2 regions of the Streptomyces sp. NPDC056948 genome follow, and region 1 is predicted to be linked to the other one. Evidence: riboswitches for the same ligand, from Rfam matches in the RefSeq annotation. Region 1 holds a riboswitch; the other holds the start of a gene.
What was found. A riboswitch is a leader RNA that binds a small molecule or an ion and turns the genes downstream of it on or off. The one in region 1 is predicted to bind ZMP and ZTP.
Positions count from the first base shown of each region.

Region 1 (15,168 bases):
GCAAGTGCGAGAAGGGCACCCATTGGATCAGGGGTGCCCCGGGACGAGGGTCCGACGCGTCAGCGGACCTGGATGACGCTCAGGCCGCCGGCACGGACTGCGGAGCCGCGGCGGCCCACTCCAGGACGAGCCGCTGGTACTCCTCACGCTGCTCGACGCTCAGTGTCCCGCCCGACCGGCGCCACAGGGCCCGGATCTCCTCGTTGACCTCGTCAGCCGATCGCTCGGAAGAGGTTTCAACAGTGGTGGACATGCTGTGAAGCATACGGTCCCGGACGTGAAGGCGATGTGAGCAATCTCGAGCCAATCGGGCATTCCGGACAGTGTTGCTGATCACGTCCATCTCCCGGTAAACGTGAGGGTGTTCACGCTTCGGCCGATCCCAGGACCAGTACCTTGATAGCCAACACGGCCGCGCCGCGCGCCCAGTCGTGAAAATCGGACACTTTCGTCTCGAGGTCGACCGGGGCGGCCAGGGGGTGCCGGTTGTCGCGGATGGCCTCCTCGACCGTCTTGCCCGCCACATCCATCAGCCCGACCCCCTCCCCCGCGAGCAGGATCTTCTGCGGCATCACGAAGTTGGAGATCTGGGCGACGAGCGTGCCCAGCGCGCGTGCGGCCTCACCGATGACCCGGGCGGGCATCGGGTCCCCGGCGACGGCCAGCGCGAGGATCTCCTCGTAGGTCCGGTCGCGGCCGGTGGCGGCCTGGACCTGGTAGCGGATGTTGGGGATGGTCAGCAGCGAGACGGCGCTGCCGCGCCGGCCGTCCGGGGTGAGCGGGCCACTGGGGTCCACGATCCAGTGACGGCCGAAGCCGCGGTCCTCCTCGGCACAGGACACCCGCTTGCCGCTCAGGACGAGCCCGTAGCCGATGCCTGCGCCGATGGTGAGGACCGCGAAGCGGTCCAGGCCGCGTCCGGCGCCGAACCAGGTCTCGGCCTCGACCAGGGCGGCGACGTCGTTCTCGACGACCACGGGCAGTTGGGTGCGCTCCTCGACGAGTTCGGCGAGGGGGACGTCCCGCCACAGCAGGAAGGGGGACTCACCGACCACGGCACGGTCCTGCACGAACCCGCCGACCCCGATACCGATCCCGGCGAGCCGGGGGTGTTCGGCGGCCAGTTCGGCGGTCATCGCGCCGAGCATGTCGGCGACCCCGGCGGGGTCGTGGGTGGTGAGCGGACGGTCGTAGTGGGCGACGATGTGGCTGCGGAGCGTGGTGACGACGCAGTAGACCGTATCCTCGGTGATCTTGAAGCCGAGGAAGGACCCGGAGTCGGCGACGACGTCCAGCGGCTGTGAGGGGCGACCCTGGCGGGCCTCCGCCGGCGCTCCGGCCTCGGCCACCTCGATCAGCAGGTTCGACTCGATCAGCGGCTTGGTCAGCCGGGTGAGGCTGCCGGCCGACAGACCCAGCCTCCGGGCGAGCTCGGTCCGGGACAGCGGGCCGTGGACGAGCACTTCGATCGCCACGGAGCGCTCCCCCGCGCTCAGCGGCAGCCAGCCGGCGGTGCCTGCGGTCATGTACGTCCGACTCCCCTCAGCCTTTTTTTCGCACTGAAACCAACATGACCACTCTACGGCGATGAAGGTTCCTGCGAAAAGATGTTTGCGCACCCCTTGACGCAGCAATTGTTTCGCGCCAAAAGTAAGTCCCGCCAGAGGACGAGCCGCCGTATGCGAGGGAGTCGCCCGATGACCATCGCCTCCAGCAGTCCTCCGTCGCGTCTGCCCGCAGGCGGCGCCACGGAGGCACGCAGCAAACCCAGGACACGCCGGACCGAGGTGGGGGGCAACCGGGGAGACGGACGGCTGGCCGCGGTGTTCATCGCGCCGGCGCTGCTCGGCTTCGTGGTCTTCCTGCTCTGGCCGACGCTCCGGGGCATCTATCTGAGCTTCACCCGCTTCAACCTGCTGACGCCGGCGGAGTGGGTGGGCCTGGACAACTACGTCCGCATGGTCAACGACCCCATCTTCTGGGACTCGATGACGGTCACCGTCTGGTACGTCGTCATCAACATCGGCGTCCAGACGGTCGCGGCGCTCGCCATGGCCGTCCTGCTGCAGCGGCTGACCCAGTCGGCGATGCTGCGCGGGATCGTGCTCACGCCGTACCTGATGTCGAACGTCGTGGCCGGCCTCGTCTGGCTCTGGATCCTCGACACGCAGCTCGGCATCGGCAACGAGATCATCAGCGCCCTCGGCGCCGACCGCATCCCGTTCCTCGCCGACGAGACCTGGGCGATCCCGACCATCGCGCTGATCAACGTGTGGCGGCACGTCGGATACACCGCCCTGCTGCTGTTCGCCGGTCTCCAGGCGATCCCGAACGAGATGTACGAGGCGGCCAGGGTGGACGGCGCGAGCGAGTGGCGGATGTTCTGGCGGATCACCATGCCGCTGCTGCGGCCGGTGCTCGCGGTCGTGCTGATCATGACGATGATCGGGTCGTTCCAGGTGTTCGACACCGTCGCGGTGACCACCGCCGGCGGTCCGGCCAACGCGACCAACGTGCTCCAGTTCTACATCTACGGATCCGCCTTCGGGCGCTTCCAGTTCGGCTACGCCTCGGCCATGTCCGTCGCCCTGCTGGTCGTGCTGAGCGCGATCACCATCCTCCAGTACCGGCTCACCCGGGCCGGCCGGACCGACCTCGGCTGACGGAAGGAGACATCCGCATGACTGCCGTGACGACCACGACCACAACGCCGTCGGCCCTGCGACCGGTCCGGCGCAGGTTCCCCTTCGGGCGAGCCGCCGCCTGGACCGTGATGGGACTGATCGTCCTCATCACCCTGCTGCCGTTCTACTGGATCCTGCGCACCGCGCTCTCCACCAACGCCGGCCTCAACGCCGACCCGACCAACCCGCTGCCGGTGGACCTCACCACGAGCGGATTCGAGCGGGCCCTGGGAATGCAGTCGGCCGAGGAGGCCGTCAAACAGGGCGGCGCGGGCGGCGGGCTCGACTTCTGGCGCTACCTGCTCAACTCGGTACTGGTGTCGACCCTGATCACCGGCTGTCAGATCTTCTTCTCCGCGATGGCCGCGTACGCCTTCTCGCGGCTGCGCTGGCGGGGCCGGGACAAGGTGTTCGGCCTGTTCCTGGCCGGGATGATGGTGCCGGCCATCTTCACGCTGCTGCCGAACTTCGTGCTCATCAAGCAACTGCACCTGATCGACACGCTCCTCGGTATCGCGCTGCCCACCATGTTCATGACGCCGTTCGCGGTGTTCTTCCTGCGGCAGTTCTTCATGAACATCCCCAGCGAGGTCGAGGAGGCCGCGCTGCTCGACGGCGCCGGGAAGATCAAGATCTTCTTCCGGGTGGTGCTGCCGATGGCGTCCACGCCCGTCATCACGCTGGGCGTGCTGACGTACATCACCTCCTGGAACGACTACTTCTGGCCGCTGATGGTCTCCTACAGCGACAGCTCGCGCGTGCTCACCGTGGCGCTGGCGGTCTTCCGGGCGCAGACCCCGGCGACCGGCGTCGACTGGTCCGGGCTCATGGCGGCGACGCTGATCGCCGCGCTGCCGATGCTGGTGCTGTTCGCCTGCTTCGCGCGCCGCATCGTCAGCTCCATCGGCTTCACCGGGATCAAGTAAGGGGACTGGGATGCGAATTCGTACGCTCGTCGCGGCGACCGGAGCGCTGGCGCTGTCCCTGGTCAGCGGATGCGCCCAGGGCGGCGCCGCCGGATCCTCCGCGAACACGGTCACGTACTGGCTGTGGGACGCCAACCAGCTGCCCGCCTACCAGGCCTGTGCCAAGGGGTTCGAGAAGGAGAACCCCGGACTGAAGGTGAAGATCACGCAGTTGGGCTGGAGCGACTACTGGACCAAGCTCACCGCCGGGTTCATCGCGGGCACCGCCCCGGACGTGTTCACCGACCACATCCAGAACTTCGGCCAGTTCGCCGATCTGAAGGTCCTCGAACCGCTCGACGACCTCGGCATCAAGGACTCCGACTACCAGCCGGGCCTCGCCGCCAACTGGGTCGGCAAGGACGGCCACCGCTACGGAACACCCAAGGACTGGGACACCGTCGCGCTGTTCTACAACTCGAAGATGGCCGAGGACGCCGGGCTCAGCGCCGCACAACTGGGCGACCTGTCCTGGAACCCGAAGGACGGCGGCACCTTCGAGAAGACCATCGCCCACCTCACGATCGACAAGAAGGGCAAGCGGGGCGACGAGCCGGGCTTCGACAAGAACAACGTCAAGGTGTACGGCATGGCCACGGGCGGCGGCGGCTTCGGCGACGGCCAGACGCAGTGGAGCCCCTTCACCGGCTCCGCCGGGTGGAACTACCTGAACAAGGCGCGCTGGGGCACGAAGTACCAGTACGACAGCAAGACCTTCCAGTCGGCCGTCAAGTGGTACTTCGGCCTGGCGAAGAAGGGCTACATGCCGCCCCTGTCGGACTACAACATCCAGTCCAACCAGCAGAACACGCAGGTCGCGGCGGGGAAGGCGGCCACCGCGTTCGACGGGGCCTGGATGATCTCCACCTACACGGGCTTCAAGGGCCGGGACATCAAGACCGCCCGGACGCCGGTCGGGCCGACCGGCAAGCGCGCCACCATGATGAACGGCCTCGCCGACTCCGTCACGAAGGCCTCCAAGAACAAGCCGGGCGCCAAGAAGTGGGTGGCGTATCTGGCCTCGGACAAGTGCCAGACCGTCGTCGGCAAGTACGGCGTCGTCTTCCCCGCCACCGCGGCCGGGACCGAGGCCGCCGTCGCCGCGTACCGGAAGAAGGGCATCGACGTCTCGTCGTTCACCGAACCCGTGGCCGACAAGAAGCACTCCCGGACGTTCTCGTACCCGATCGCCAGCTACTCCGCGGACATGACGGCGCTCATGCAGCCGGCGATGGAGGACATCTACGGCAACGGAAAGCCCGTCAGCAGCCTCGACCAGACCAACGACCAGATCAACCTGATCCTCTCGCAGTGATCACCGCACAGTGAAGGGCATGCCACACATGACGTTCTCCATCGGCATCGTCGGTGCCGGACAGTTCTCGGGCCAGTTCGCCACCCTGTTCCAGGCCCACCCCGGCGTCAGCGACGTCTACGTCACCGACCTGCTGCCCGAGAGGGCCGAACAACTCGTCGCCGCGCAGGGCCTCGCCGGCGCGTTCCCGTCGTACCAGGCCATGCTGGAGTCGGAGGACGTCGACGCGGTCGCGATCTTCACCCAGCGCTGGACGCACGGCCCGCTGGTGCTCCAGGGCCTCAACGCCGGCAAGCACGTGTACTCCGCGGTCCCCATGGCGATCAGCACGGAGGAGATCGCGGCGATCATCGACACGGTCAAGGCCACCGGCCTGACCTACATGATGGGCGAGACCAGCGAGTACAACCCGGCGACCGTCCATGCCCGCAACCAGATCGCCGAGGGCGCCTTCGGGCGGCTCTTCTACGCCGAGGGCGACTACGTCCACGACATGGACCTGGGCTTCTACGACGCCTACCAGTACAGCGGCGGCGAGAACTGGAAGGCCACCGCCAGCTATCCCCCGCTGCTGTACCCGACGCACGCGATCGGCGGGGTGCTGGGCGCCTGGCAGACGCACGCCGTCAGCGTGTCGGCGATCGGTGTCCTCGACGACCGGGGCGACGGCGTCTTCGACAAGGACATCAGCCAGTTCGGCAACGACTTCTCCAACGCCACCGCGCTGTTCGAGGTCGCCGGCGGCGGCTCGTTCCGTACGAACGAGTTCCGGCGGGTCGGCTACCCCTCGCACATCCGGGAGTCGCGCTTCCGCTTCTTCGGCACCGAGGCGAGCATGGAGCAGCTCGCCACGGTCGCCCTGTGGCAGGACAAGCAGGGGGTGAAGGACATCAGCGAGCTGCTGGAGCCCAAGCCCACCATGGCTCCCGACGATCCGTCGCTGCAGCACATCGCGCCGGAGCTGCGGGCCGCCTTCACCTCCGGGTCGGCGCCCGTGCACGACCGTGAGCGGCTGCCGAGGGAGTTCGACCACCTGCACAACGGCCACGAGGGCAGCCACCACTTCCTGGTGGACGACTTCGTGACCGCCGTCAATTCGCGCACCCTGCCGTCGGTGAACGCGTGGGTGGCCGCCCGCTACACCTTGCCGGGCATCGTCGCGCACGAGTCCGCGCGGCAGGGCGGGGTACGGCTCGAGATCCCGGACTTCGGGGACGCGCCCCAGTAGAGGGCCGTGCGGGCCGGGTGCCTGGGATCAGGTGCCCGGCTTGCGGCCGTACACGAAGACGTCGTCGCCCTTCTTCAGCAGCGACCAGTACTTCTTGGCGTCGGTCTTCGTCATGTTGGTGCAGCCGTGCGAGCCCGGCGGGTTCCACATACTGACGCCGACCGAGTGGAAGGCCTGACCACCGTCGAAGAACTGGGCGTAGGGCATCGGCACGTCGTAGATCGACGAGACGTGGTCGATGTTGCGCCAGTAGATCTTCTTCAGGCCGGTGCGGGTCTCGTACCCGTCGCGACCGGTGCGGACCGGGACGGGGCCGTAGACGAGCTTCTTGCCGTCCTGGATCCAGCTCAGCTGGAGGGTCAGGTTCACGCAGGCGATCCGGCCCTTGTTCACCGGGCACTTGCCGTCCTTGTTGGGGTTCTTCCCGACGGCCTTCTGCTTCTGCATCAGGTCCATCACGCCCCAGGTGACCGGACCGGCGTAGCCGGCGTTCGGGGAGATGCCGTGCTTGGTCTGGAAGGCACGGATCGCCTTGCAGTCGGTGGCGGACTGCTTGCCGTCGACCGGACGGCCGAGGAACTTCTCCACCTGCTTCTGGTGCGGGCCGGTCTGCGTGGTGCAGCTCGCGGCCTGCGCCGGGGTGGCGCCGAGCGCGAGTGTGAGCGGTGCCACCAGGCCGGTGATCCCGAGTGCGACGGCTCCCCGTCTGCGTACGTCCCCCATGGCTGGTCAGCCCTTTCGCGGAGTTGGTCTACGGTGTTCTGCCAGCTAGACGGGCGAAGGGCGGCTTCGGTTGTGCGGGGGTGCGGCCTGCGACGAAACGGTGACATACCTCACCGCGCGGCGACCGGGCGGAAGGGGCTGCCGCGACAGGGCCGCTCTTGAGGCCGCTATGGGCGCAGGGCTTCGTGGAAGGCCGTGTGGACGGCCGTGAGGCCGCCGTCGACGGTCAGGGTGGTGCCGGTGATCCAGGAGGCGTCGGGCGAGGCGAGGAAGGTGACGGCCGCCGCGATGTCCTCCGGTTCGCCGACCCGGCCCAGGGGGTAGAGCCGGCGCAGCGCTTCCAGGTCCTCGTCGCGGCCCTCCCAGGCGGTGGTGCGGACGGTGCCCGGCACCACCAGGTTGACGCGGACACCGCGCGCGGCGGCGTGCCCGGCGAGGGTGCGGGTCAGGGAGCCCAGGCCGGCCTTGGCGGCGCTGTAGGCGTGGTTGCCGAAGTCCTGCAGGCCGTTGACCGAGCCGATGGAGACGACGGCGCCACGGCCCGAGGCGGCCAGGTGCGGCAGCGCGGCACGGCAGCAGCGGTACGCGCCGGACAGGGTGACGTCGAGGTCGCGCGCCCACGACTCGTCCGGTTCGTCCTCGAAGAGGGGCGCGTCGGGCGAGCAGTGGGCGGCGCCGTTGACCAGCACGTCGAGCGAGCCGAAGGTGTCCACGGCGTGGGCGACGGCGGCCTCGACCGCCGCCCGGTCGGCCACGTCGCACCCGAGCCCCTCTGCGGTGAGCCCCTGGTCCCGCAGGGCCCGCGCGGTCCGGGTGGCCGCGGCCGGGTCCTGGTCGGCCACCAGGACCCGCGCGCCCTCCCCCGCGAACCGGCGGGCGGTGGCGGCGCCGATGCCGCGTGCCCCGCCGGTGATGAGAACCCCGTACCCCTCGAAGCGCCTGGTGTCCGTCATGGGCCGACCGTACTGCCCCGGGGGTGACTCAGCGGTAGCCGCTCGTGTCGGCCGGCTTGCCCGCGTCCTGGACCTCGACGAGGTAGCGCCACGCGTCCGGGCGGCTGCCGTCGAGGTCGGTGAAGCCGTACACCTGGGCGAGGCCGCCGCTGGAGAGGGACTGGCCGTTCCAGCGCGCCACGTCCGGGTCGGCGGCGAGCGCGGCCACGGCCCGTCCGACGTAGCGCGGGGTCTCCGAGATGGCGAAGTGCGGGACGCGCTCCAAGGCGTCGCGCCAGTTCTCCTCCTGTACGCCGAAGGTATCCAGCATGATCTCCGAGCGCAGCCAGCCGGGCGTGAGGGCGACGGCTGTGGCGCCGCGCGAAGCGAGCTCGTGGCCGAGGGAGAAGGCCATGCGCAGGACGGACGCCTTGGCGAGATCGTAGAAGAAGTTCACACGGTAGTTGTCGCCGTTGTAGTCGGCGGTGCCGTCGGTGACCTCGACGACCAGGCCGCCGGGGTGGCGCAGCAGCAGGGGCAAGGCGTGGTGGCTGGTGATCGCGTGTGTCTCGACGGCGAGACGGAGCAGGTGCAGGCCGTTGTCGAGGTCGTGCTCCCAGACCGGGACGTCCCACCCGAAGAGCTTCTCGCCGCCCCAGATGTCGTTGACGAGGACGTCGAGGCGGCCCTGTTCCTCGTCGATCCGCTCCACGAGGGTGCGGACCTGCGCCGGGTCGAGGTGGTCGGTGGGTACGGCGATGCCCTGTCCGCCTGCCTCGGTGACCAGGTCGGCGGTGTCCTCGATGGTCTCGGGCCGGTCGTACTCCGAGCGGCGGGTGCGCGTGCTGCGTCCGGTGACATAGACGGTGGCGCCCGCCGCGCCGAGTTCCACCGCCATGCCCCGTCCGGCGCCTCGGGTCGCACCGGCGACCAGTGCGACCTTGCCCTTCAGTGGAGCTGACATGTCCGACCTCCCGTGACCGTGGCTGCTTGTCGCATTCAGGGTGACGGGTAAGCCGGACATCTTCTGTCGCCTTTTACCGGCGACACGCGGTCAGTGACCCCGGGCGATCCAGTCCTCCAGATTCGGGGCCTCCGCACCGATGGTCGTGGGGTCCCCGTGGCCGGTGAGGACCTTCGTCCCGGGCGGCAGCGTGAGCAGCCGGTCGCGGATCGAGTCGATGATCGTCGGGAAGTGCGAGAAGGACCGGCCGGTGGCGCCGGGGCCGCCCTGGAACAGCGTGTCGCCGGTGAAGACGGTGGCCAGCCCGGGTTCGTACAGACACACCGCGCCGGGCGCGTGCCCCGGGGTGTGCAGGACCCGCAGGTCGGCGCCGCCGGCCTCGATCGTCTGGCCGTCGACCAGCCAGGCGTCGGGCTCCCGGTCCGGGTGGGTCTGCTTCCACAGCGGCAGGTCGTCGTGGTGCAGCCAGATCGTGGCCCCGGTGCGCTCGGCGAGGGCGGGGGCGGCGTCGATGTGGTCGTTGTGGGCGTGGGTGCACACGATGGCCGTGAGCCTGCGGTCCCCGACGGCCCGGGCGATGGCGTCGGCGTCGTGGGCGGCGTCGATGACGATCGCCTCGTGGTCGTCGCCGACGATCCACACGTTGTTGTCGACGTCCCAGGTGCCGCCGTCGAGGCTGAACTGGCCGGAGGTGACGAGGTGTTCGACTCGGGTGGTCATCAGAGCACCACCACCGAGCGCAGCACGTCGCCGTGGTGCATCCGCTCGAACGCCTTCTCCACCTCGTCGAGCTGGATGGTCTCGGTGACGAACGCCCCGAGGTCCAGGCGCCCTTGCAGATGCAGGTCGATCAGCATGGGGAAGTCGCGGGAGGGCAGACAGTCGCCGTACCAGCTCGACTTGAGCGATCCGCCGCGGCCGAAGACGTCGAGCAGCGGCAGTTCGAGCTTCATGTCCGGGGTGGGCACGCCGACGAGGACGACCGTGCCGGCGAGGTCGCGGGCGTAGAAGGCCTGCTTGTACGTCTCCGGGCGGCCGACCGCCTCGATGACGACGTCGGCGCCGAAGCCGCCGGTGAGCTCGCCGATGGCCTCGACCGGGTCGGTCTCGCGTGAGTTGACGGTGTGGGTGGCGCCCATCGTCCGGGCGGTCTCGAGCTTGCGGTCGTCGATGTCGACGGCGATGATCCGCGCCGCTCCGGCCAGCTGCGACCCGGCGACGGCCGCGTCACCGACGCCGCCGCAGCCGATGACGGCGACCGTGTCGCCCCGGCCGACGTCGCCGGTGTTGATCGCGGCGCCGATGCCGGCCATGACGCCGCAGCCGAGCAGCCCGGCCACCTGCGGGGCGACCTCCGGGGCGACCTTGGTGCACTGCCCGGCCGCGACCAGCGTCTTCTCGGCGAAGGCGCCGATGCCGAGGGCCGGGGAGAGCTCCTGGCCGGTCGAGGCGAGGGTCATCTTCTGCTCGGCGTTGTGGGTGTCGAAGCAGTACCAGGGCCGCCCGCGCAGACAGGCCCGGCACTTCCCGCACACCGCACGCCAGTTGAGGATCACGAAGTCGCCGGGCTCGACGTCGGTGACGCCGTCGCCGACCGCCTCGACCACGCCCGCGGCCTCATGGCCGAGCAGGAACGGGAAGTCGTCGCTGATGCCGCCCTGCTTGTAGTGCAGGTCGGTGTGGCACACCCCGCAGGCCTGGACGCGCACGACCGCCTCTCCGGGGCCGGGGTCGGGGACCACGATCGTCTCGATCCGCACCGGCTCGTCCTTGCCGGGTGCGATCACACCGCGTACTTCCTGCGCCATCGCGCTGACTCCTTCGTCGGCCGGGGTCCGTCCCTTCCGACCCTACGCGCGACTGATCGGTAAGGGGCACGGATCGGCCACCTCAGACGCATGATCACGAGTTCGCGCAGCGCCGAAAAGCCGGGCACCGCACGAGGCCCGCGCCGTAGCCTGAACGCTCCGCCCGACGCCGAAGGAGCGACGTGAGCATCGCAGAGACCGATACCGCCGTGCCTCCCTGGCGGCTGCTCCTCGGATACGTTCGGCCGCATCGCTGGTCCCTGGCCGCCGGTGCCGTGCTCTCGCTGGTCACCGGGGCGACCGGGCTGCTGCTGCCGCTGGTGGCCAAGGGCCTGATCGACGATCTGTCGCACGAGAGGGCCATCACCGGAGCGCTGCTGGCGATGTCGGCGCTGGTGCTGACCAACGCGGTGGTGGGCGCGCTCGGTTCGTACGTGCTGCAGCGCACCGCCGAGTCGGTGGTGCTCGGGGCGCGGCGCGCGCTGTCGTCGTATCTGCTGCGGCTGCGGATCACGGCCGTGGACCGCAGCGAACCCGGGGACCTGATGGCCCGCATCACCTCCGACACCACGCTGCTGCGCCAGGTCACCACCAACTCGCTGGTCGGTCTGGGCACGGGCGGTCTCACACTCGTCGCGACGATCGTGATGATGGGCCTGGTGGATGTCGTGCTGCTGGGCGTCACGCTGGCCGTGATCGCGGGTGCGGGGGTGATCCTCGGCGTGATCGTGCCGCGCATCAACAAGGCGAGCCGGCGGGCGCAGGACGCGGTGGGTGTCATGGGTGCCTCGCTGGAGCGGGTCCTCGGCGCCCTGCGCACCGTGAAGGCCTCCGGTGCCGAGCACCGGGAGGAGAACACGCTGCACGAGGCGGCGCAGGAATCCTGGCGGCAGAGCGTGCGGGCCGCCAAGTGGTCGGCGGCCGCGGGCAACACGGCGGGGCTCTCCATGCAGATCGCCTTCATCACGGTGCTCGCGGTGGGCGGCGCGCGCGTCGCGACCGGCGCCGTCGACGTGGGCACACTGGTCGCGTTCCTGCTGTACGTCTTCTATCTGATGTCGCCGATACAGCAGGTCGTCGGCGCCGTCACGCAGTACCAGACGGGCGCCGCGGCCCTCACCCGCATGCAGGAGGCGCTGAGCCTGCCCGCCGAGCCGTCCGCCCGGTTCGCGCCGCTGCCCTCCCCCGGCGCCCAGCCCGCCGCCCTCGCCTTCGAGGACGTCCGCTTCCGATACGCCGACGACCTGCCCTACGTCCACCACGGCGTGACGTTCGCCGTGCCCGCGCAGGGCATGTCGGCGTTCGTGGGCCCCTCCGGCGCCGGCAAGACCACCGTCTTCTCGCTGATCGAGCGGTTCTACGACCCCAACGCCGGCGTGATCACGCTCGACGGCCGGGACCTGGCCGACTGGGAGCTGCCCCAACTGCGCGCCGCGATCGGCTATGTGGAGCAGGACGCACCGGTCCTGTCGGGCTCCTTGCGGGACAATCTGTTGCTGGGCAACCCGGAGGCGGACGAGGACGCGCTCGCGCGGGTGCTGAAGACGACGCGTCTCGACGGTCTGGTATCCCGCATGCCCGCGGGGCTCGACACGCTCGTGGGGCACCGCGGCACCAAGCTGTCGGGTGGTGAGCGGCAGCGTGTCGCCATCGCCCGCGCCCTGCTGCGCCGCCCCCGGCTGCTGCTGCTCGACGAGGCCACCTCGCAGTTGGACGCGGTGAACGAGGCGGCGCTGCGTGACACCGTCGCGGACGTGTCCCGGACGACCACGGTCCTCGTCGTGGCGCACCGGCTGTCCACGGTGACGATGGCCGACCGGATCGTGGTGATGGACGCGGGCCGGGTCCGGGCCGTCGGCACCCACCGCGAACTCGTGACCTCCGACCCGCTCTACGCGGAGCTGGCGGCGACCCAGTTCCTGGCCGCGGCCGACTGAGCGGTCGTGTCAGGGCCGGTGGCCCTGCTGCGCTTGCCGAGCGTGGCGGGCGGGAGGAGGCTCAAGGGTGAGGCTTCTCGCGGCCCGCTCCCCGTCGGGTCGCGGCCCTTCGAAGGAGGTCATCATGGGAACCGCGGCAGACCCCGCCTTCGACCGAGACACCCTGCGCCGGGGCGTGGAAGGACAGACCCCGGACATCCTGCTCTCCCTCTACGCCGACGACGCGGAGCTCCGCATCGTGGACCGCACGACCCAGCCCAGCCACCCCAAGGTCCTGCACGGCCGGGACGAGATCGGCCGGATGCTGGAGGACGTCTACAGCCGCGACATGACGCACAAGATGGAGCGGTGCATCGTCCAGGGCGACGAGGCCGCCTACAGCGAGAGCTGCGAGTACGCGGACGGCGTGCGCGTCCTGTCCGAGTCCATGATGTCGCTGCGCGGCGGAAAGATCACCGAACAGACCCTGATCCAGGCCTGGGACGAGTAGGAGAATCGGCACCGTTAAAGTGGGGCCGGGCCGTGACTGGCGCTGAGGTGGAGCACCACCGGGGAGCGGTCCCGCGGAGTCAGCTGCCGTGCGCCTGGGCGAAGCAGGACACCAGCCCAGGAGTGGATCATGTCCCAGGCACGGCTCATGGACGGCACCTCGCTCGCCCGGCAGACGGTGGAGCAGGCCGGCAAGCGCGCGGCCGACCTCACCGAACGCACGGGCACGGCACCGTGTCTCGCGACGGTGCTTGTCGGCGAGGACCCCGCGTCCGTCACCTACGTCCGTATGAAGCAGAACCGCTGCCGCAAGGCCGGTATCACCTCGCGGCACGTGACGCTGCCCGCCGCCACGACCACCGAGGAGCTCGTCGCCACGCTCGAGGCACTGTCCGCCGATCCGGGTGTGCACGGCATCCTCCTGCAGCACCCCGTCGGCGAGCACATCGACGAGCGCGCCGCGTTCGAGGCGATCGCGCCCGGGAAGGACGTCGACGGCGTCACCTTCGCCTCCTTCGCAACGATGAGCTTCGGCCTGCCGGGCTTCGTGTCCTGCACGCCCGGCGGGATCATGCGGCTGCTCGACGAGTACGGCGTCGACCCGGCCGGCAAGCGGGCCGTGGTCGTGGGCCGCAGCGCGATCCTCGGCAAGCCGGTCGGCATGCTGCTGCTCGCCCGGGACGCCACGGTCACCTACTGCCACTCGCGCACCCGGGACCTGTCCGCCGCCGTGCGCGAGGCGGACATCGTGGTGGCCGCGGTGGGACGGCCCCGCCTGATCCACGGCCAGGACATCAAGCCCGGCGCCGTCGTGATCGACGCCGGGTACAACGCCGGCAACGTCGGCGATGTCGACTTCGAATCCGCCGTGGAGCGGGCCTCGCTGATCACGCCGGTGCCGGGCGGGGTCGGCCCGATGACGATCGCCACGCTGCTGGAGCAGACCGTGGACGCCGCGGCCCGGCAGCTCGGTCTGCCCGGCGTGTGATCAGCGCATCCAGGCGCTGTACGACATGACGTCGCCCTTCTTGACGCCGTACTCCGGTTCGTCGGCGGTGAAGGTGCTCTCCAGGCCGAGGACGGCACCGGTGGCCGGGTCCGTGATCAGCATGTGGCGGACGCCGGAGCCGTCGTACACGTACGCCTGGCCGCGCCGGCCCAGCCGGTCGGTCACCTGGCCGACCGGCCGCAGTCCCTCGGCGTCGGCCAGGAGCCGGGCGAGCGCCGCCGTCTCCCGGGTGCCGAGGGTCCAGTGGTCGAGCAGTACCTCGACACCGTCCAGCAGTTGGGGCGTGGTCAGCGGCCCGTCGGTGTACTGGGCCTCCGTCAGGTAGGCGCGCAGCCGTGCGGGGTCGTTCGGCGGAGGCGACTGGGGCGGTGCGTCGCTCCAGCTCGGCGGGTAGGTCCGGTCGCTGATGACGTGCCCGTCGTCGACGAGGTGGGGCTCGCCGTCCGCGTCGGAGAGGACCGGGCGGCCCGGATGCCTCGGGTCGGTGGCGACGACGAGCTCGGTGTGGCTGGCATCGGCCCGCCAGCGCACGATGCGTTCCTCGGGCAGGGTGATCGGGGGCTTGTCGTCCGACATGCCCAGGCTCCAGGACTGCACGTGCGTGCCCTTGCGCAGGCGGGGCGAGCCGTCGGCCGCGGCCTGCTGGGCACGTTCGGCCAGCCGGTCCAGGGGCACGGGGGTGGAGCCGGTCTGCACCACCAGCGGGCGGGGCGCGGCGACCGCCGGTGTGGTGTCCGGGCCGCTCAGCACGAGGGTGAGAGTCAGGGCGGCGACGACGGCCGTGGCCACCAGCCCCCAGGCCAGCCGGGGCCGGCCCCGGCCCGGCAGCAGCCGGTCCCGCCGAGGGCCGGCGGGCCGCTCACGCAGCAGACGTTCGAGCCGGCGTTCGGCGTCGTGGTCCAGGGGGCCGTCGCCGAAGTGAGGGCCGTCGTGCGGCACCGGGTTGGCGCTGCGCAGCAGTTCGAGTTCGTCAGCCATGGCCGTGTTCCTTCGGGGCGGTCATGCGGGCGGCGGGCAGGGGACACGGGGCACCGGCCTCGCCGGCCGGGGGAGCCTCGCTCGCGGAAGACGCGTCAGTCATCGTCCCGCCCTCCCACGGAGTGCGCGTCGGCCC
Region 1 covers NZ_JBHUQX010000179.1:787-15,954, reverse strand. The annotation lists gene ACFTZL_RS23125 (EamA family transporter) at 1-23, opposite strand, end outside; gene ACFTZL_RS23120 (hypothetical protein) at 80-265, opposite strand; gene ACFTZL_RS23115 (ROK family protein) at 366-1,526, opposite strand; gene ACFTZL_RS23110 (carbohydrate ABC transporter permease) at 1,698-2,663, shown strand; gene ACFTZL_RS23105 (carbohydrate ABC transporter permease) at 2,681-3,610, shown strand; gene ACFTZL_RS23100 (ABC transporter substrate-binding protein) at 3,621-4,964, shown strand; gene ACFTZL_RS23095 (Gfo/Idh/MocA family protein) at 4,993-6,192, shown strand; gene ACFTZL_RS23090 (L,D-transpeptidase family protein) at 6,220-6,915, opposite strand; gene ACFTZL_RS23085 (SDR family NAD(P)-dependent oxidoreductase) at 7,083-7,868, opposite strand; gene ACFTZL_RS23080 (SDR family oxidoreductase) at 7,897-8,811, opposite strand; gene ACFTZL_RS23075 (MBL fold metallo-hydrolase) at 8,902-9,531, opposite strand; gene ACFTZL_RS23070 (S-(hydroxymethyl)mycothiol dehydrogenase) at 9,531-10,619, opposite strand; gene ACFTZL_RS23065 (ABC transporter ATP-binding protein) at 10,802-12,556, shown strand; gene ACFTZL_RS23060 (nuclear transport factor 2 family protein) at 12,681-13,046, shown strand; ZMP/ZTP riboswitch at 13,069-13,153, shown strand; gene ACFTZL_RS23055 (bifunctional 5,10-methylenetetrahydrofolate dehydrogenase/5,10-methenyltetrahydrofolate cyclohydrolase) at 13,176-14,033, shown strand; gene ACFTZL_RS23050 (CU044_5270 family protein) at 14,034-15,032, opposite strand; gene ACFTZL_RS23045 (RNA polymerase sigma factor) at 15,128-15,168, opposite strand, start outside.

Region 2 (16,081 bases), on a different contig from region 1:
CCGCGACGATCCGCCTCCAGCCGGTCGAGACCTCGCTGATGTCGGTCGACACCGAACGGGCGGCGGACCTCGACGATCTGATGGCCCGGCTGGCGGCCACCGACCACCGCTACCGCTACTCGGTCGCCTGGATCGACCTGCTGGCCCGCGGTGCCGCCACCGGCCGGGCGGTCCTCACCCGCGGCGACCACGCGCCCCTGGACGCCCTGCCCGCCCGCATGCGCTCGGACCCGCTCGCCTTCCGCACCCCCCGGCTCCCGGCCGCCCCCGCCGTCCTCCCCGAGGGCCTGCTCGGCCGGACGACGGTGGGCCTGTTCAACGAGCTCTGGTACCGCAAGGCCCCCCGCGCGCGGGTCGGCCAACTCCAGCGGATCTCCGCCTTCTTCCATCCCCTGGACGGTGTGCCCCACTGGAACCGGGTCTACGGCCGCGGCGGCTTCGTGCAGTACCAGTTCGTCGTCGGCCACGGCCGGGAGGACGCCCTGCGCCGCGTCGTCCGCCGTATCTCGGAGCGTCGCTGCCCGTCCTTCCTGGCCGTCCTCAAGCGCTTCGGGGAGTCCGACCCGGGCTGGCTGTCGTTCCCCGTGCCGGGCTGGACGCTGGCGCTGGACATCCCGGCGGGGCTGCCCGGCCTCGGGGCGTTCCTCGACGAACTCGACGAGGAGGTCGCCGCCGCGGGCGGGCGGGTCTACCTCGCGAAGGACGCCCGGCTGCGTCCGGAGCTGCTCGCGGCCATGTACCCGCGCCTCGACGACTTCCGCGCACTGCGCGCCGAACTGGACCCGCACGGGGTGTTCGTGTCCGACCTGGCCCGCCGCCTCCACCTCTAGGTACCTAGGAGCTTCCATGAAGGACGCCTTCGGTCTCCCCCAGTCCCTGCTCGTCCTCGGCGGTACGTCGGAGATCGCGCTGGCGACCGCCCGCCGGCTGATCGCCCGCCGCACCCGCACGGTCTGGCTGGCGGGCCGCCCCTCGGCCGCCCTGGAGGAGGCCGCCGGGCGGCTGCGCGGGCTCGGGGCCGACGTGCACACCATCGCCTTCGACGCGCTCGACCCCACCTCCCACGAGGGCGTGCTCGGCAAGGTCTTCGCCGAGGGCGACATCGACATGGTGCTGCTCGCCTTCGGCCTGCTCGGCGACCAGGCCCGTGACGAGCGGGAGCCGGAGGCGGCGGTGCGGGTCGCGCAGACCAACTACACCGGCGCGGTCTCGGCGAGCCTGGTCTGCGCCCGCGCGCTCCAGGCCCAGGGGCACGGCTCCCTGGTCGTCATGTCCTCCGTCGCGGGCGAGCGGGCCCGCCGCGCGAACTTCATCTACGGCTCCAGCAAGGCGGGCCTCGACGCGTTCGCGCAGGGGCTGGGCGACGCGCTGCACGGCACGGGCGTGCACGTCATGGTCGTACGCCCCGGCTTCGTCCGTACGCGGATGACCGCCGGCCTGCCCGAGGCGCCCCTGGCGACCACGCCCGAGGCGGTCGCGACGGCCGTGGAGCTGGGGCTGCGCCGCCGCTCGGAGACGGTGTGGGTACCGGGCGCGCTGCGCGTGGTGATGGCGGCACTGCGCCACCTGCCGCGCGGGGTGTTCCGGCGGCTGCCGATCTGATTCCGCGTCAGCGCGTGGGGACCGAGTCGCGTTCCGCTGAGCCGGCCTGGGTCGGTACGACCGGGCCGCCGAAGGGGAACTCGCGGAGCTTGCGCCAGACACCGTCGGCGCCCTGTTCGTAGAGGGCGAAGCCGGTGCAGGGCCACTCGGCCTCGTAGCCGGCGAGCTCCTCGAAGGCGCGGTCCATCGCCGCCTCGTCGATGCCGTGCGCCACGGTGACGTGCGGGTGGTACGGGAACTGCAGTTCGCGCGGGACCGGCCCGGCGGGGTCGCGGACCTGCTGCTGGAGCCCGGTGCAGGCCTCCGCTCCCGAGACGACCTGGACGAACACGACCGGCGACACGGGCCGGAACGTACCCGTGCCGGAGAGCCGCATGGGGAACGGCCGGCCGGCCGCGGCGACCTCGGTCAGATGCGCCTCGACGGCCGGCAGGGCGTCCTCGTCGATCTCCGTCGGCGGCAGCAGGGTGACGTGCGTGGGGATGCCGTGAGCCGAGGCGTCGCCGAAGCCCGCGCGCAGCTGCTGGAGCTCGCTGCCGTGAGGCTCCGGGACCGCGATCGAGACACCGATCGTTACGGTCCCCACGTCGTCTCCTGTCGTTCAGTTGGCGGGTCGCTGATACGACCACCCGGTTATCGACTGTACGGCCACGGCCGGGTTACGGGCAGGCGCAACCGGAGTGATGTACAGCGCTGTCCGGTGGTACGGCTGTGCGCGGGGGCGGGTTCAGTGCTTGGCGGGCAGGAAACCGACCCTGTCGTACGCCTGGGAAAGGGTTTCCGCGGCGACCGCGCGTGCCTTCTCGGCGCCCTTGGCGAGGATCGAGTCGAGCGTCTCGGGGTCGTCCAGGTACTGCTGGGTGCGCTCCCGGAACGGCGTCACGAAATCGACCATGACCTCCGCGAGGTCCGTCTTGAGCGCGCCGTAGCCCTTGCCCTCGTACTTCGCCTCCAGCTCGGCGATGCCCTCCCCGGTGAGGGTGGAGTAGATGCCGAGGAGGTTGCTGATGCCGGGCTTCTCGGCCGCGTCGAAGCGGATGACGGTGTCGGTGTCCGTGACCGCGCTCTTGACCTTCTTCGCGGTGGCCTTCGGCTCGTCGAGGAGGTTGATCAGGCCCTTCGGCGTGGACGCCGACTTGCTCATCTTGATCGTCGGGTCCTGAAGGTCGTAGATCTTCGCCGTCTCCTTGAGGATGTACGGCTTCGGCACGGTGAAGGTCGGGCCGAAACGGCCGTTGAAGCGCTCGGCGAGGTCGCGGGTGAGCTCGATGTGCTGGCGCTGGTCCTCGCCGACCGGGACCTCGTGGGCCTGGTAGAGCAGGATGTCCGCGACCTGGAGGATCGGGTACGTGAACAGGCCGACGGAGGCGCGCTCGGCGCCCTGCTTGGCGGACTTGTCCTTGAACTGGGTCATACGGCCGGCCTCGCCGAAGCCGGTGAGGCAGTTCATGATCCAGGCGAGCTGGGCGTGCTCGGGGACGTGGCTCTGGACGAAGAGCGTGCAGCGGTCCGGGTCGAGACCGGCCGCGAGGAGCTGGGCCGCGGCCAGACGCGTGTTCGCGCGCAGGTCCTTCGGGTCCTGCGGGATGGTGATCGCGTGCAGGTCGACGACCATGTAGAACGCGTCGTGGGTCTCCTGGAGTGCTACCCACTGGCGGACGGCGCCGAGGTAGTTGCCGAGGTGGAACGAGCCGGCGGTGGGCTGGATACCGGAGAGCACGCGGGGTCGGTCAGAGGCCATGTTTCTTATTGTCTCAGAGGGGTGTGGGTGGTTTCGGCGGGTGGGGAACCGCGGGCCCGTTGTCGCTGGTCGCGCCCCGCGGCGGAGCCGCACATCAATGCGGCCCCGCGCCCCTCAGGGCCTTCAGCCGAGGTCGATTTCCGGGTACAGGGGGAAGCCCGCTACCAGGTCCGTCGCCCTGTGGGAGATCTCGTCGGCGATCTTCGCGTCGAGGATGTGCTGGGCCTTGGAGGGGGCGCCCGACTTGGTCGTGCCCGCTTCCGTGGAGGTGAGGACGCGGTCGATGAGGTCGGCGACCTCGTCCATCTCCGCCGTGCCCAGACCGCGGGTGGTCAGGGCCGGGGTGCCGATGCGGATGCCGGAGGTGTACCAGGCGCCGTTCGGGTCGGCGGGGATCGCGTTGCGGTTGGTGACGATGCCCGACTCGAGCAGGGCGGCCTCGGCCTGGCGGCCGGTGAGGCCGTAGGAGGAGGCGACGTCGATCAGGTTCAGGTGGTTGTCCGTGCCGCCCGTCACCAGCGTCGCGCCGCGGCGCATCAGGCCCTCGGCGAGGGCGCGGGAGTTGTCGACGATGCGCTGGGCGTAGTCACGGAAGGACTCCTGGCGGGCCTCCGCGAGGGCGACGGCCTTGGCGGCCATCACGTGCGGGAGCGGGCCGCCGAGGACCATCGGGCAGCCGCGGTCGACCTGGTCCTTCAGGGAGTCGTCGCACAGCACCATGCCGCCGCGGGGGCCGCGCAGCGACTTGTGGGTGGTCGTCGTCACGATCTGGGCGTGCGGGACCGGGTCGAAGTCGCCGGTGAGGACCTTGCCCGCGACCAGGCCGGCGAAGTGCGCCATGTCGACCATCAGCGTGGCGCCGACCTCGTCGGCGATCTCGCGCATGATCCGGAAGTTCACCAGGCGGGGGTAGGCCGAGTAGCCCGCGACGATGATCAGCGGCTTGAACTCGCGGGCCTGGGCGCGCAGGGCCTCGTAGTCGATCAGGCCGGTGGCCGGGTCGGTGCCGTAGGAGCGCTGGTCGAACATCTTGCCGGAGATGTTCGGGCGGAAGCCGTGGGTGAGGTGGCCGCCGGCGTCCAGGGACATGCCCAGCATGCGCTGGTTGCCGAAGGCCTGGCGCAGCTCGGACCAGTCGGCGTCCGTGAGGTCGTTGATCTGGCGGACGCCGGTCTTCTCCAGGAAGGGCACCTCGACGCGGGCGCCGAGGACGGCCCAGAAGGCGACGAGGTTGGCGTCGATGCCGGAGTGCGGCTGGACGTAGGCGTGGCGGGCGCCGAAGAGCTCCTTGGCGTGCTCGGCGGCCAGGGACTCGACGGTGTCGACGTTGCGGCAGCCGGCGTAGAAGCGGCGGCCGATGGTGCCCTCGGCGTACTTGTCGCTGAACCAGTTGCCCATCGTCAGCAGGGTGGCCGGGGAGGCGTAGTTCTCCGAGGCGATCAGCTTGAGCATCTCGCGCTGGTCGGCGACCTCCTGGCCGATGGCGTCCGCCACACGGGGTTCCACGGCGCGGATGACGTCCAGCGCGGCGCGGTAGGCGGTGGAAGCGGTGGAGAGGGGCTCGGCTGACATGTGTGGACCTCCGGACGTTGCGTTCAGCGTTCACGGTACGGCCCAGGCGCACGGCACTCTCTGCTCGGACCGCTCCCCGATGGTTTGTCCATCCCAGCGCGCCAGTCACGGCCCGGCGATCAGCCTACCGGACCATGTGTGCGGGTTTCGTTGTGGCTGGTCGCGCCCACGCGGCGGAGCCGCACATGTCACAGCCCCGCGCCCCTGAAGTCGCTAAAGGATCACGTGGGGAAGGAAGCGGGCGTACTCGTCTGTGATCAAGCCTGACGACTCTCTGATGCCCAGGCCCGCCGACTCGTCCTCCACCATCCAGGCGCCCAGGACCACGCGGTTCCCGTCGAAGTCCGGAAGGGGCGCCAGCTGCTGGTAGACGCAGGGTTCGTCGCGGAGGGCGGGTTCGGAGCCCGGGTCGTGGATCGTGACGCCCGCGCCCTCTCGGCCGAGGAGGGGCTTGGCCACCCAGCCCGGGGTGGACAGGTCGCGAGGGCCGTCCAGGTACGCGGGGAGGAGGTTCGGGTGGTCGGGGTAGAGCTCCCAGAGGATCGCGAGCAGGGCCTTGTTGCTGAGGAGCATCTTCCAGGCCGGTTCGATCCACAGCGTGGAGCCCGTGCCGCCGCCGTTGTCGAGGGTGTCCAGGACGTGGCCGGCGAAGCGGTCGGTGGTGAGCCACTCCCAGGGGTAGAGCTTGAAGGCGCTGCGGATGAAGCGGAGGCGCTGGTCGACGAAGCGGCCGGAGAGGCGGTCCCAGCCGATCTCCTCCATGGAGATCCAGTCGGTTTCCAGGCCCGCCTGCTCGGCCGTCTCCTTGAGGTAGGCGACCGTCATCATGTCCTCGCCGAGTTCGTCGGCGGAGGAGTACGCGAAGTACAGGGGGCTGCCCGGCGGGAGGAGGGCGGCCTGCTTCTTCCAGGCGTCGATCAGGCGTTCGTGGAGGGAGTTCCACTGGTCGGCGCCGGGGAAGCGCTCCTCCATCCAGAACCACTGGGGGGACGCGGCCTCGACCAGTGAGGTGGGGGTGTCGGCGTTGTACTCCAGGAGCTTGGCCGGGCCGGTTCCGTCGTAGCGGAGGTCGAAACGGCCGTAGAGGGAGGGGAGTTCGGCACGGCGGTGCCAGGACTCGGCGACCGCCCGGACCACGCGGGGGTCGGTGATGCCCAGGTCGGCGAAACGGTCCTCGGCGACGATGTGGGCGGCCGCCGCCAGGCACATGCGGTGGAGTTCCTCGACGACCTCTTCCAGGGCCTCGATCTCCGGAAGGGTGAAGACGTAGTACGCGCTTTCGTCCCAGTAGGGGCGCAGGGAGTCGTCGGGGTAGCGGGTGAGGGGGTAGATCAGGCCCTGTTCCTCGACGGTCTGCTGCCAGCCGGGGCGGGGCTCCATGGTGCGGCGTTCCATCTGCCCGGGCCCGCTCAGCCGCCGCCGCTGCCGGAGCCCGAGCAGCCGAAGCCGCCCCGGTCGACGGCCTCGCTGCGGCTGAAGGTGCCGGAGTCGGCGTAGCCGCCGCTGACGTCGGCGTCGTAGTACCAGTCGGCGTTCGCGGTCTCGGTCTTGCCGGTCTTCTTGCGGCCCTTGCCGTAGGAGGAGCCGGACGAGGAGCCGGAGTTGCAGTTCTTGTCGGCGACGATCTTGTAGCCGTTGATGTAGTCGTGGCTGTCCCGGTCCACACAGCGGCGGTCCGGGTCGGAGCCGCAGGCGGACAGGGCCGCCGCGAGGACACCCATACCGCCCAGCACCACCGTGCTCGAGCGCAGTCGCCGCCGTGTCTCGGCCATGTTCGTGTCTCCCCGTGTCCCCGTCGTGTACCCGCCGAAGCGGTCAGCCTAGAGATGGGTGAGAGCGGGCGTGCATGCCCCCCTGCCCCCGCCCCCTCCCCTACTGTCGTTTTGTGATCTTTGGAATGGTGTGCGCCCTTGGTGCGGCCGTCTGCTTCGGTACGGCGACGGTGTTGCAGGCGATGGCCGCGCGGTCGGCCGCGGCGACCGGCCCGGGCGGGGACGTGGCGCTGCTGTGGCGGGCGCTGCGGCAGTGGCGGTATCTGGTGGGGCTCGCGCTGGACGGGCTCGGTTTCCTGCTGCAGATCGTGGCGCTGCGGTCGGTGCCGATCTATGCCGTGGGGGCGGCGCTGGCCGCGAGCCTCGCGGTGACGGCCGTGGTCGCGGCGCGGCTGCTCGAGGTGCGGCTGAGCCGCATGGAGTGGGCCGCGGTGGGGGTGGTGTGCGCCGGGCTCGCGCTGCTGGGTCTTGCGGCCGGGGCGGAGGGCGACGAGGCCGGGCCGGGCTGGCTGAAGTGGGCGATGCTCGGTGCGGCGGGCGGGGTGCTGCTGCTCGGGGCGGTGGGCGGGCGGCTGCCGGAGCGGGGGCGGGCGCTCGCACTCGGTCTGGGGGCCGGCTGCGGGTTCGGGGTGGTGGAGGTGGCGGTCCGGCTCATCGACGGGCTGTCACCCGGGGAGCTCTTCACGAATCCGGCGGCTTACGCGCTGGTGCTCGGGGGCGGGGCCGCGTTCCTGCTGCTGACCTCGGCCCTGCAGCGCGGGTCGGTGACCACGGCGACCGCCGGCCTGGTGCTCGGGGAGACGGTCGCGCCCGCGCTGATCGGCGTGATCTGGCTCGGGGACCGTACGCGGGAGGGGCTGGGCTGGCTGGCGGTGCTCGGTTTCGCGGTGGCGGTGGCCGGGGCGCTGGCGCTGTCGCGGTTCGGGGAGGCGCCGGTGGAGTCCGAGGGGGGGGCGGCCGGGGAGGCGGGGGCGGCCGGGGAGGACGCGGTCGCACCTAAGTGAGCAGGGCTTTTCCCCAAGGCGGCGCACCTGCCGTAAAGCTTCACGTTCCGGACAGCCGGAAAATTGTTTGTTGAATCTTGAACGCGAGGGAACCGCTTTCCGTATGGGACGGCGTGACCAGTAATCCCGTCACGGTCACCGTGGCCTATCGCGTGATGCCGGGCCGTGCGGCCGACTTCCACTCCTGGGGGTGGGCCATGCTGGGCGCGACCGCGCGACAGCCGGGTTTTCTGGGGGGTGGGGTACTTGTCGACGGAGGGGCGGAGTGGCATGTCGTCTATCGCTTCGCCAGCGAGGGGTCGGCCCTGGCCTGGGAGCAATCGCTCTCCCGGACACAGTGGGACGCCCGGCTGGAGGGGCTCGCCCGGGAGGCGGAGCGCAGGAGAGTGCCGGGCGCCCGGGCCTGGTTCGACGCGCAGACTCTGACGCCCGCGCCGCCGGCACCGCCGAAGAAATGGAAACTGTGGTTCGTGAATATGAGCGCGGTTTTTCCGCCGGTGCTCCTGTTCAATCTGACGGTTCTTCCCTATCTCGGTGACCTCAATGCACTGATACGCACGCTGTTGTTATGTCTGTGTGTGACCGCCCTTGTCACCTGGATTCTCATGCCGCGCCTCCAGCGTTTCTTCAAGAAATGGCTGTACCCGTCGCTCCAGGCGCTTCGTGGGCGGCACAAACGCCGGGCCACGTAGGTCCGCGAACGAACAGAGGGAGGTGGGCGGGTGAAGACCCTGCTCATCGACAATTACGACTCGTACACGTACAACCTGTTCCAGCTGATCGCCGAGGTCAACGGCGAGGAGCCGGTGGTCGTCCGTAACGACACGCCCGTCGACGGGATTCCGGATCTCCGGGAGTTCGACAATCTGGTGGTGTCCCCGGGCCCCGGGCACCCGGGCGACGCGCGTGACTTCGGCATCGGGACCAGGCTGCTCGCGACCTCCCCGGTTCCTGTGCTCGGCGTGTGTCTCGGCCATCAGGGCATCGCGCTCGGGGAGCGGGGTCTGGTGGGGCCGGCTCCGGAACCGCGGCACGGGCACCTCTCCACGGTCCGGCATGACGAACGGGATCTGTTCCAGGGCCTGCCGCAGCATTTCACCGCCGTCCGCTATCACTCGCTGGCGGTGCGCGAGCCGTTGCCTCCGGCGCTGGAGGCCACGGCCTGGGCGGAGGACGGCGTCCTGATGGGGCTGCGGCACCGCAGCCGACCGCTGTGGGGTGTGCAGTTCCACCCGGAGTCCGTCCTCACGGAGTACGGCCACCGCATGCTCGTGAACTTCCGCAACCTGACCGCCGAGCGGGCCGGCAAGCTGCGCACGAAGAACACGGCGGTCCCGTCACCCGAGGCACCGTCCCGACGCCGGGCACTGGTACCGGAGTGCGACGCGGGGGTCCGACGGCCGACGGAGGCTCGGGGGGCGGGGGTTTCCGAGGCCGGGGGCGGCGATCGGCCCAGGGCCGCGCGGGCGCCGCGGAGTGGGGTTCCTCGGCCTGCGGCCGTCTTTCCCGTCTCGGCGGTGTCCATGGCAGTGGACCCGGCAGACGACGTTCCGGTCGGCAGTGCCACGCCGCCCACCGTCGCCATTCCCCGCCCCCGGCGCCCCGGACGGGTCGGTTACCGTCTGCACACCCGTCGGGTCACCGGTGCCGTCGACACCGAGGCGGTCTTCTCCCGGATGTTCGCCGGGTCCCCCCGCTCGTTCTGGCTGGACAGCTCCCTGGTCGAGCCCGGGCGGTCGCGGTTCTCGTTTCTGGGGGACGACAGCGGGCCGCTCGCCGAGTTCGTGCGGTACGACGTCACCACCGGGCGCTGTGAGATCGAGCGGGCCGGGCGGCCGGTGCGCAAGGTCACGGCGAGTGTCTTCGACTATCTGAAGCGGCAGTTGACGCATCGGCGCGTGGACGCGACCGGGTTGCCGTTCGACTTCACCGGGGGCTACGTCGGCTACCTCGGCTACGAGATGAAGGCCGACTGCGGGTCGCCCAACCGGCACCGCTCCCCCGCCCCGGACGCCGCCTGGCTGTTCGCCGACCGGGTGATCGCGGTGGACCACGAGGAGGGCTTCACCTACGCCGTATGCCTGGCGGAGGACACCCCGCAGGCGGCGCGGGAGGCCGCCGACTGGCTGGAGAGCGCGCTGGCGGACCTGAGCTGCGTGGCGACGGAGCGGGCGCCGCTGCCCGTGTCGTCGGCCCCGGCCGATCCCGGCGCCGCCGAGCCGTGGCTCGTACGCGACCGGTCGACGTACCTCGCGGACATCGAGGCGTGCCAGCAGCAGTTGCGGGCCGGCACCAGCTACGAGGTCTGCCTCACGAACGCCGCCCGGTTACCCGCTCCGCCCGACGCGCTCGAGTTCTACCGGACGCTGCGCCGCGACAACCCGGCCCCGTACGCGGCGTTCCTGAGATTCGGGGAGCTGGAGGTGGCCGGCTCCTCGCCCGAGCGGTTCCTGCGGATCGGGCGGGACGGTACCGCCGAGGCCAGGCCCATCAAGGGAACCGCGCCCCGGGGTGAGGGACCGGAGGAGGACGCCCGGCTGCGGGACGCGCTCGCGTCGGACGACAAGACGCGGGCCGAGAACCTGATGATCGTCGATCTGCTCCGCAACGACCTGGGGCAGGTCTGCCGGACGGGGTCGGTGCGGGTGTCCAAGCTGATGGCCACGGAGACGTACGCCACGGTGCATCAGCTCGTCTCGACCGTGGTGGGACGGCTGCGGCCGGGCACGGACGCGGTGGACTGTGTCCGGGCCTGCTTCCCCGGCGGGTCGATGACCGGCGCGCCGAAGCTGCGCACGCTGGAGATCATCGACTCGCTGGAGACCGAGGCCCGGGGCGTGTACTCCGGCGCCCTCGGCTACTTCGGGTGCGGCGGCGGCGCGGATCTCAGCATCGTCATCCGTACCGCCGTGTTCGCCGACGGCCAGATGCATCTGGGCGCGGGCGGCGCGATCGTGCTCGGCTCCGATCCGGAGGCGGAGTACGAGGAGATGCTGCTGAAGACCGCGGCCCCGATGCGGGCCCTGCACCAGCACACGGCCGACCGGATACGGCACCAGGCCCCGCCGGGGGACAGAGCCGGGGCGGCGGGGGAGGCCCGGCGATGACCAGTCCGCAGATCGAGCTGCACCCGCCCGAGGCCGAGGCGCCCGGGAACATGGCGGCCCAGCTCGCGGAACTCGCCGAGCGGCGCGGGTGGAACGGCCGGACCGCCTTTCACCAGGGCCACCGGGCCTGGACCCACGGGGAGGTGCACGACCTCGCGGCCCGTGCGGCCACCGTGCTCGCCGAGCACGGGGTGCGCCCCGGCGACCGTGTGCTGCTGGCGCTGCCCGACTCCCTCGCCTGGGTGACGGCCTTCCTCGCCACCGCCCGTCTCGGCGCCGTCGCGGTCCTGGTCAACCCCGAACTCCCCGCGGCCGACCATGTGTTCCTGGCCGAGGACACCGGGGCCCTGCTGTGTGTGACGGGGCCGGGCCTGGAGGAGCGGTTCGCCCGCCGGGCCCGCATCGGGGCGGATCAGCTGATGGCACTCGCCCCGGCCGCCGAGCCCTCGCCCGCCCACCAGGTCGACGCGCACGCCCCGCTCTACGTCCAGTACACCTCCGGCACCACGGGCCGCCCCAAGGGCGTCGTGCACACGCACGGCGATCCCCGGACGTACCACGATCTGGTCGGCCGGCGGGTGCTGCGGATCACCGCGGACGACGTCACGCTGTCGGTGTCGAAGCTGTACTTCGCCTACGGCTTCGGCAACGCCTTCGTCTTCCCGCTGTTCTCCGGGTCGTCCGCGGTGCTGGTGGACCGGCGCCCCACTCCGGCCACCATCGACGAGCTGGTCGCCCGGCACCGGGTGACGCTGCTCTACTCGGTGCCGTCCGCGTACGCCGCGCTGGTCGCCGAGCGGGGCCACGGGCACGAGGGCTGTTTCGCCTCGGTGCGGGCCGCGGTGTCGGCCGGTGAGGGGCTGCCGGACGGGCTCGCACGGCAGGTGACCGCGCTGCTCGGGGCGCCGGTGCTGGAGCAGATCGGCTCCACCGAGGCGGGTCACGCGTTCTGCGCCAACGGCTTCGCCCACGACCACCCGGGCACCGTCGGCCGTCCCGTGCCCGGCTTCGAGGTGGAGCTGCGGGACCGTGACGGGCACCCGGTGCCGGACGGCGAGGAGGGCGAGATGTGGGTGCGCGGGCCGACGGTCACGCCGGGCTATCTGAACCGGCCCGAGGAGACCGCGCGGACCCTGGTCGGCGGCTGGCTGGCCACCCGTGACCGGGCGTACCGCGAACCGGACGGCTCCTACCGGCATCTGGGCCGCGCCGACGACATGGAGATGGTCGGCGGTATCACCGTCTCCCCGCTGGAGGTGGAGGCCGTGCTGCGCGGCCATCCGGCGGTGCGGGAGGTGGCGGTCGCGGCTGTGCCCGACGGGCGGGGCGCGAGCCGGCTGCGGGCCTTCGTGGTGCCGGTCGCGTCCGCGCGTGACGGTCTGTCGGACGAGTTGATCGGCCTGGCGCGGGAGAGCCTCGCCGCCTTCAAGGTCCCCCGCAGCGTCAGCTTCGTCCCGTCGCTGCCGCGCACCTCGACCGGGAAGCTCCGCCGCCATCTGGTGCGCCGGGGTGCCTGGTGAACACCACGGAAAGGAACGGCCGCATGCGACAGACCCAGCCCTTGTCCTTGCCCTTGCCCTCGCTCGCCGATCGCGGCTTCTGTCTGGGACCGGTCTTCCGGCGGGCCGCCGACCGGCACGGGGCCGTCTTCGTCACCCTGGACCGGCCGCTGGACGTCAGCCCCTCCCTCGGGGTCGACCTGAGCTACACCGTGCTCGCCGACGTGGTCGAGGAACTGTCCGGCCGCCTGTGGGAGGCTGGGGTGCGGCCCTCGGAGCAGGTCGTCGTGCACAAGGCCGACAACGTCGACATCATGCTGCTGACCTGCGCCGCCTCCAGGATCGGCGCCGTGCCCGTGCTGTTGTCGCCCGCGCTGGCCCCTCAGGTGGCCGGGCAGCTCCTCGCACGGCTGCGCCGCCCCTGGCTGATCACCGACAGCGCCACCCTGGACGGTCTGAAGGACCTCGCCCTGTCCGGGCTCGTGCGGCGGACGCTCTCGGTGGACGACGCGCCCGGGGCGGAGCCCCTGGCGAAGTACGCCGGCGCCGAGCCGCCCCCGCCGGTCCGGCTCCATCCCCGCGAACCCGCCCTGATCACCCACAGCTCGGGCACCACCGGCGTCCCGAAGCTGGCCGTGCACTGCGCGCAGACCATGTGGAACCGGCTCGTGCCGCAGCAGGCGATGGGCTGGCCCACCCGCGGCGAGCCGGCGGCGCTGCACATGTCCTTCGTGCACTCGCGCTTCTACCATCTGCTCGGCGTACTGCTGCACTTCGGCAGCCCGCTCGTGCTGATCACCGACCCGGATCCGGCCGTGGTGGGCCCGCTGCTGGTCCGGCACCGGCCCGGCATCGTGGAGACGCATCCCAACACGTTCGTGCTGTGGGAGGAGCTGGCCGACGCCCCCGGGGCCCCGCTGTCCCGGGTCCGGTCGTACGGCTCCACGTTCGACGCGATCCACCCGCGCACCGTACGGCGGCTGCTGGGCGCCTCCCGGCGGCGTACGCCCTGGCTGATCCAGCTTTACGGGCAGAGCGAGACGGGCCCGGTGGCGTTCCAGGTGGTGACGCGGCGCGGCGCCGCCCGGGTGGACGGACGCCGGGTCGGGATCGGGATACCCGGCTTCACCCGGGTCCGCGTCACCGACGCCGAGGGCAGGCGGGTCGCGCCCGGCACGCCCGGCCGGATCGAGGCCCGCACCCGGGGCCGGATCCTCACCTACCTGGGCATGCCGGAGCGCTACGACCGTCAGCTCACCGACGGCTGGTGGGAGATGGGCGACATGGGCTACCGGAGCCGCCTGGGCGCGCTGTATCTGATCGACCGTGAGGTGGACCAGATCGACGCCGTGCACAGCAATCTGGAGGTCGAGGACGCGCTGATGTCCCGTCTCGAGGAGCTGCGCGAGGTCGTCATCGTGCCGGGCGCGGACCGCGAGCCGGTGCCGGTGGTGTGCGTGCGCGGCGAGCGGCCCCTGGACCCGGAGCGCTGGCGGAACGCCACGGCGGGGCTGCCGGCGATGGCCGAGCCGCGGCAGTGGCGGTTCGAGGATCTGCCGATGACCGCGACGTGGAAGGTGAAGCGCGGGGAGATCGCCCGGATGCTCACCGAAGGCGCCCGGGCATGACCCCGGTCGTGGTCGTGGGCGCCGGACCGGTGGGCCTGTCGGCGGCTCTGGCCCTGCGCGGGCACGGACTGCCCGTGGTGCTGCTGGAGGCCGACCCCGAGGACCGGGAACGGCCCGGCAGCCGGGCCCTGTTCGTGCACCGGGAGACCCTGGGCCTGCTGGACGCGATGCTGCCCGGGCTCGCCGCCGAGATCACCTCGTACGGGCGGACCTGGCACACCAGGCGCACCCTCTACCGGGGACGTGAGGTCTACGCCCGCACGTTCCCGCCGCCGTCCGGTCCGCCGCCCTTCACCAGCCTGCGCCAGACGGACACCGAACGGTTCCTGCGCGCGGCCTGCGAGGAGGCCGGGGTGGAGTTCGTGTGGGGCGCGCGCGTGGCGGGCGTGAGCACCTCGGAGACGGAGGTCCGGCTGACGGGCGAGGACGGGCGGGTGTGGACCGGCGCGTACGCCGTGGCCGCCGACGGCGCCCGCTCCGCGGTCCGGCGCGAGCTGGGCATCGCCCTGGAGGGCACCCACGGCGAGGGCTTCCATGTCGTGGTGGACGTCGCCGACGTGCCGGGCGCGGAGCTGCCGCTGGAGCGGGTCTTCCACTACGAGCATCCCGGGGTCGGCGGGCGCAGTGTGATGCGGGTGCCGTTCACCGGGGGCTTCCAGGTCGACCTGCAGTGCCGGGACGACGACGCACAGGAGGAGTACGGCACCGAGGAGGCCGTACGGCGCTGGCTGCCCGCCATCGTCGGGGACGGCTACGACGACAGGATCCTGTGGGTGTCGACGTACCGCTTCCTGCGCAAGGTGGCGGCCTCGTTCACCGATCCGCACGGGCGCGTGCTGCTGGCCGGGGAGGCGGCGCATCTCTTCCCGCCGTTCGGGGCGCGCGGCATGAACAGCGGGATCGCGGACGCGGCGGCCGCCGCCGAGGCGATCGCCGCCGGGACCGGCGAGGCGGTCGCGCACTTCGCCGAGGTACGCCGCGCCGCCGGCCTGTTCAACAGCGCCGCCGCCGGTACGGCCCTGGACCACCTGCGGCCGCACCGCCGTACCGTCAGGGTCAGGCAGCGGGCGGCGGCGGCCCTGGCACCGGTGCTGCCGTGGTGCGGATCATGGCTGGAGCACGCGCCGTACGGGCCCCGGCACGGGGCGCCGGCCGTCGCGGGCCACAAGTACTGAGGAGGAGCTGGTGGTGACACGACCGGCGGTGGCGGAAGGCCCGTGGGCATGGACGCCCGGCCGTGGCCTGGCCCCCGCCCCGGACCAGGAGGCCGGGGGACGGCTGCTCGTCGCGGACTCGTGGCTGCTCCGCGAGGGCCGGGTGCGGGCCTATGCCCGGCACCGGGAGCGGTTCTCGCGGTCCTGCGTCGAGTGCGGCGGGCCGGAGCCGCGCCGGCTCGTCGCGTTCTGGCAGGACGTGACCGCCGCGCTGCCGCGCACGGGTGAGTGGTTCCCGCGGGTGGAACTCGCGGCGGGCTCCCTGGAGTTGCGGCTGCTGGTGCGTCCCGCCCCGCCGCTCGGCACCGAGATCCGGCTGTGGGCGGCGGGCCAGCCCGACCCGCGGACCGTGCCCCGCCGCAAGGGCCCGGACCTGGAGACCCTGGCCCGGGTGCGCCGCCGGGCCGCCGGCGAGGGCGCTGAGGAGGCGGTGCTGATCGCGCCCTCGGGCACGGTGCTGGAGTCGGCCACCGCCAGCGTGCTGTGGTGGGAGGACGACACCCTGTGCCTGCCCCCGCCCCGGCTGCCCGTCCTGCCGGGTGTGACGGCCGGGCTCGTCCAGGACCGGGCCCTGCGGTCCGGGATCCGGATCGCGCACCGCGAGCGGACCGTGGCCGAGCTGGACGGCCGTGAGGTCTGGCTGGTGAACGCGCTGCACGGGATCCGGCCCGTGACGGGCTGGACGGGACGCCCGATGCGGGTGCCTCCGGCGGAGCGGGCCGGGGAATGGCGGACCTGGCTCGACGGCCTCATGGAGCCGCTGCCGAACTGAATTCACCCAAGGCATGACGACGCCGGGCCGAAGGAATTCGACCCGGCGTGATTTTCTCTGTTCATTTCAGTTTTCCGGCGCCATACGTCAGTTTTTCGGCACCATACGCGTGGCTATTGCGATGCGGTTGTAGGCATTGATGACGGTGGCCGCCCAGATCAGCGCGGCGA
Region 2 covers NZ_JBHUQX010000086.1:5,776-21,856, forward strand. The annotation lists gene ACFTZL_RS13905 (FAD-binding protein) at 1-830, shown strand, start outside; gene ACFTZL_RS13910 (decaprenylphospho-beta-D-erythro-pentofuranosid-2-ulose 2-reductase) at 847-1,602, shown strand; gene ACFTZL_RS13915 (2'-5' RNA ligase family protein) at 1,610-2,188, opposite strand; gene trpS (tryptophan--tRNA ligase) at 2,330-3,343, opposite strand; gene ACFTZL_RS13925 (glycine hydroxymethyltransferase) at 3,467-4,915, opposite strand; ZMP/ZTP riboswitch at 4,949-5,034, opposite strand; gene ACFTZL_RS13930 (glutathionylspermidine synthase family protein) at 5,129-6,310, opposite strand; gene ACFTZL_RS13935 (hypothetical protein) at 6,325-6,687, opposite strand; gene ACFTZL_RS13940 (hypothetical protein) at 6,813-7,691, shown strand; gene ACFTZL_RS13945 (antibiotic biosynthesis monooxygenase) at 7,805-8,383, shown strand; gene pabB (aminodeoxychorismate synthase component I) at 8,414-10,798, shown strand; gene ACFTZL_RS13955 (AMP-binding protein) at 10,795-12,318, shown strand; gene ACFTZL_RS13960 (class I adenylate-forming enzyme family protein) at 12,342-13,925, shown strand; gene ACFTZL_RS13965 (FAD-dependent monooxygenase) at 13,922-15,100, shown strand; gene ACFTZL_RS13970 (aminotransferase class IV) at 15,114-15,911, shown strand; gene ACFTZL_RS13975 (carboxymuconolactone decarboxylase family protein) at 15,999-16,081, opposite strand, start outside.
Region 2: another riboswitch for ZMP and ZTP. It lies ahead of ACFTZL_RS13925 (glycine hydroxymethyltransferase); the one in region 1 lies ahead of ACFTZL_RS23055 (bifunctional 5,10-methylenetetrahydrofolate dehydrogenase/5,10-methenyltetrahydrofolate cyclohydrolase).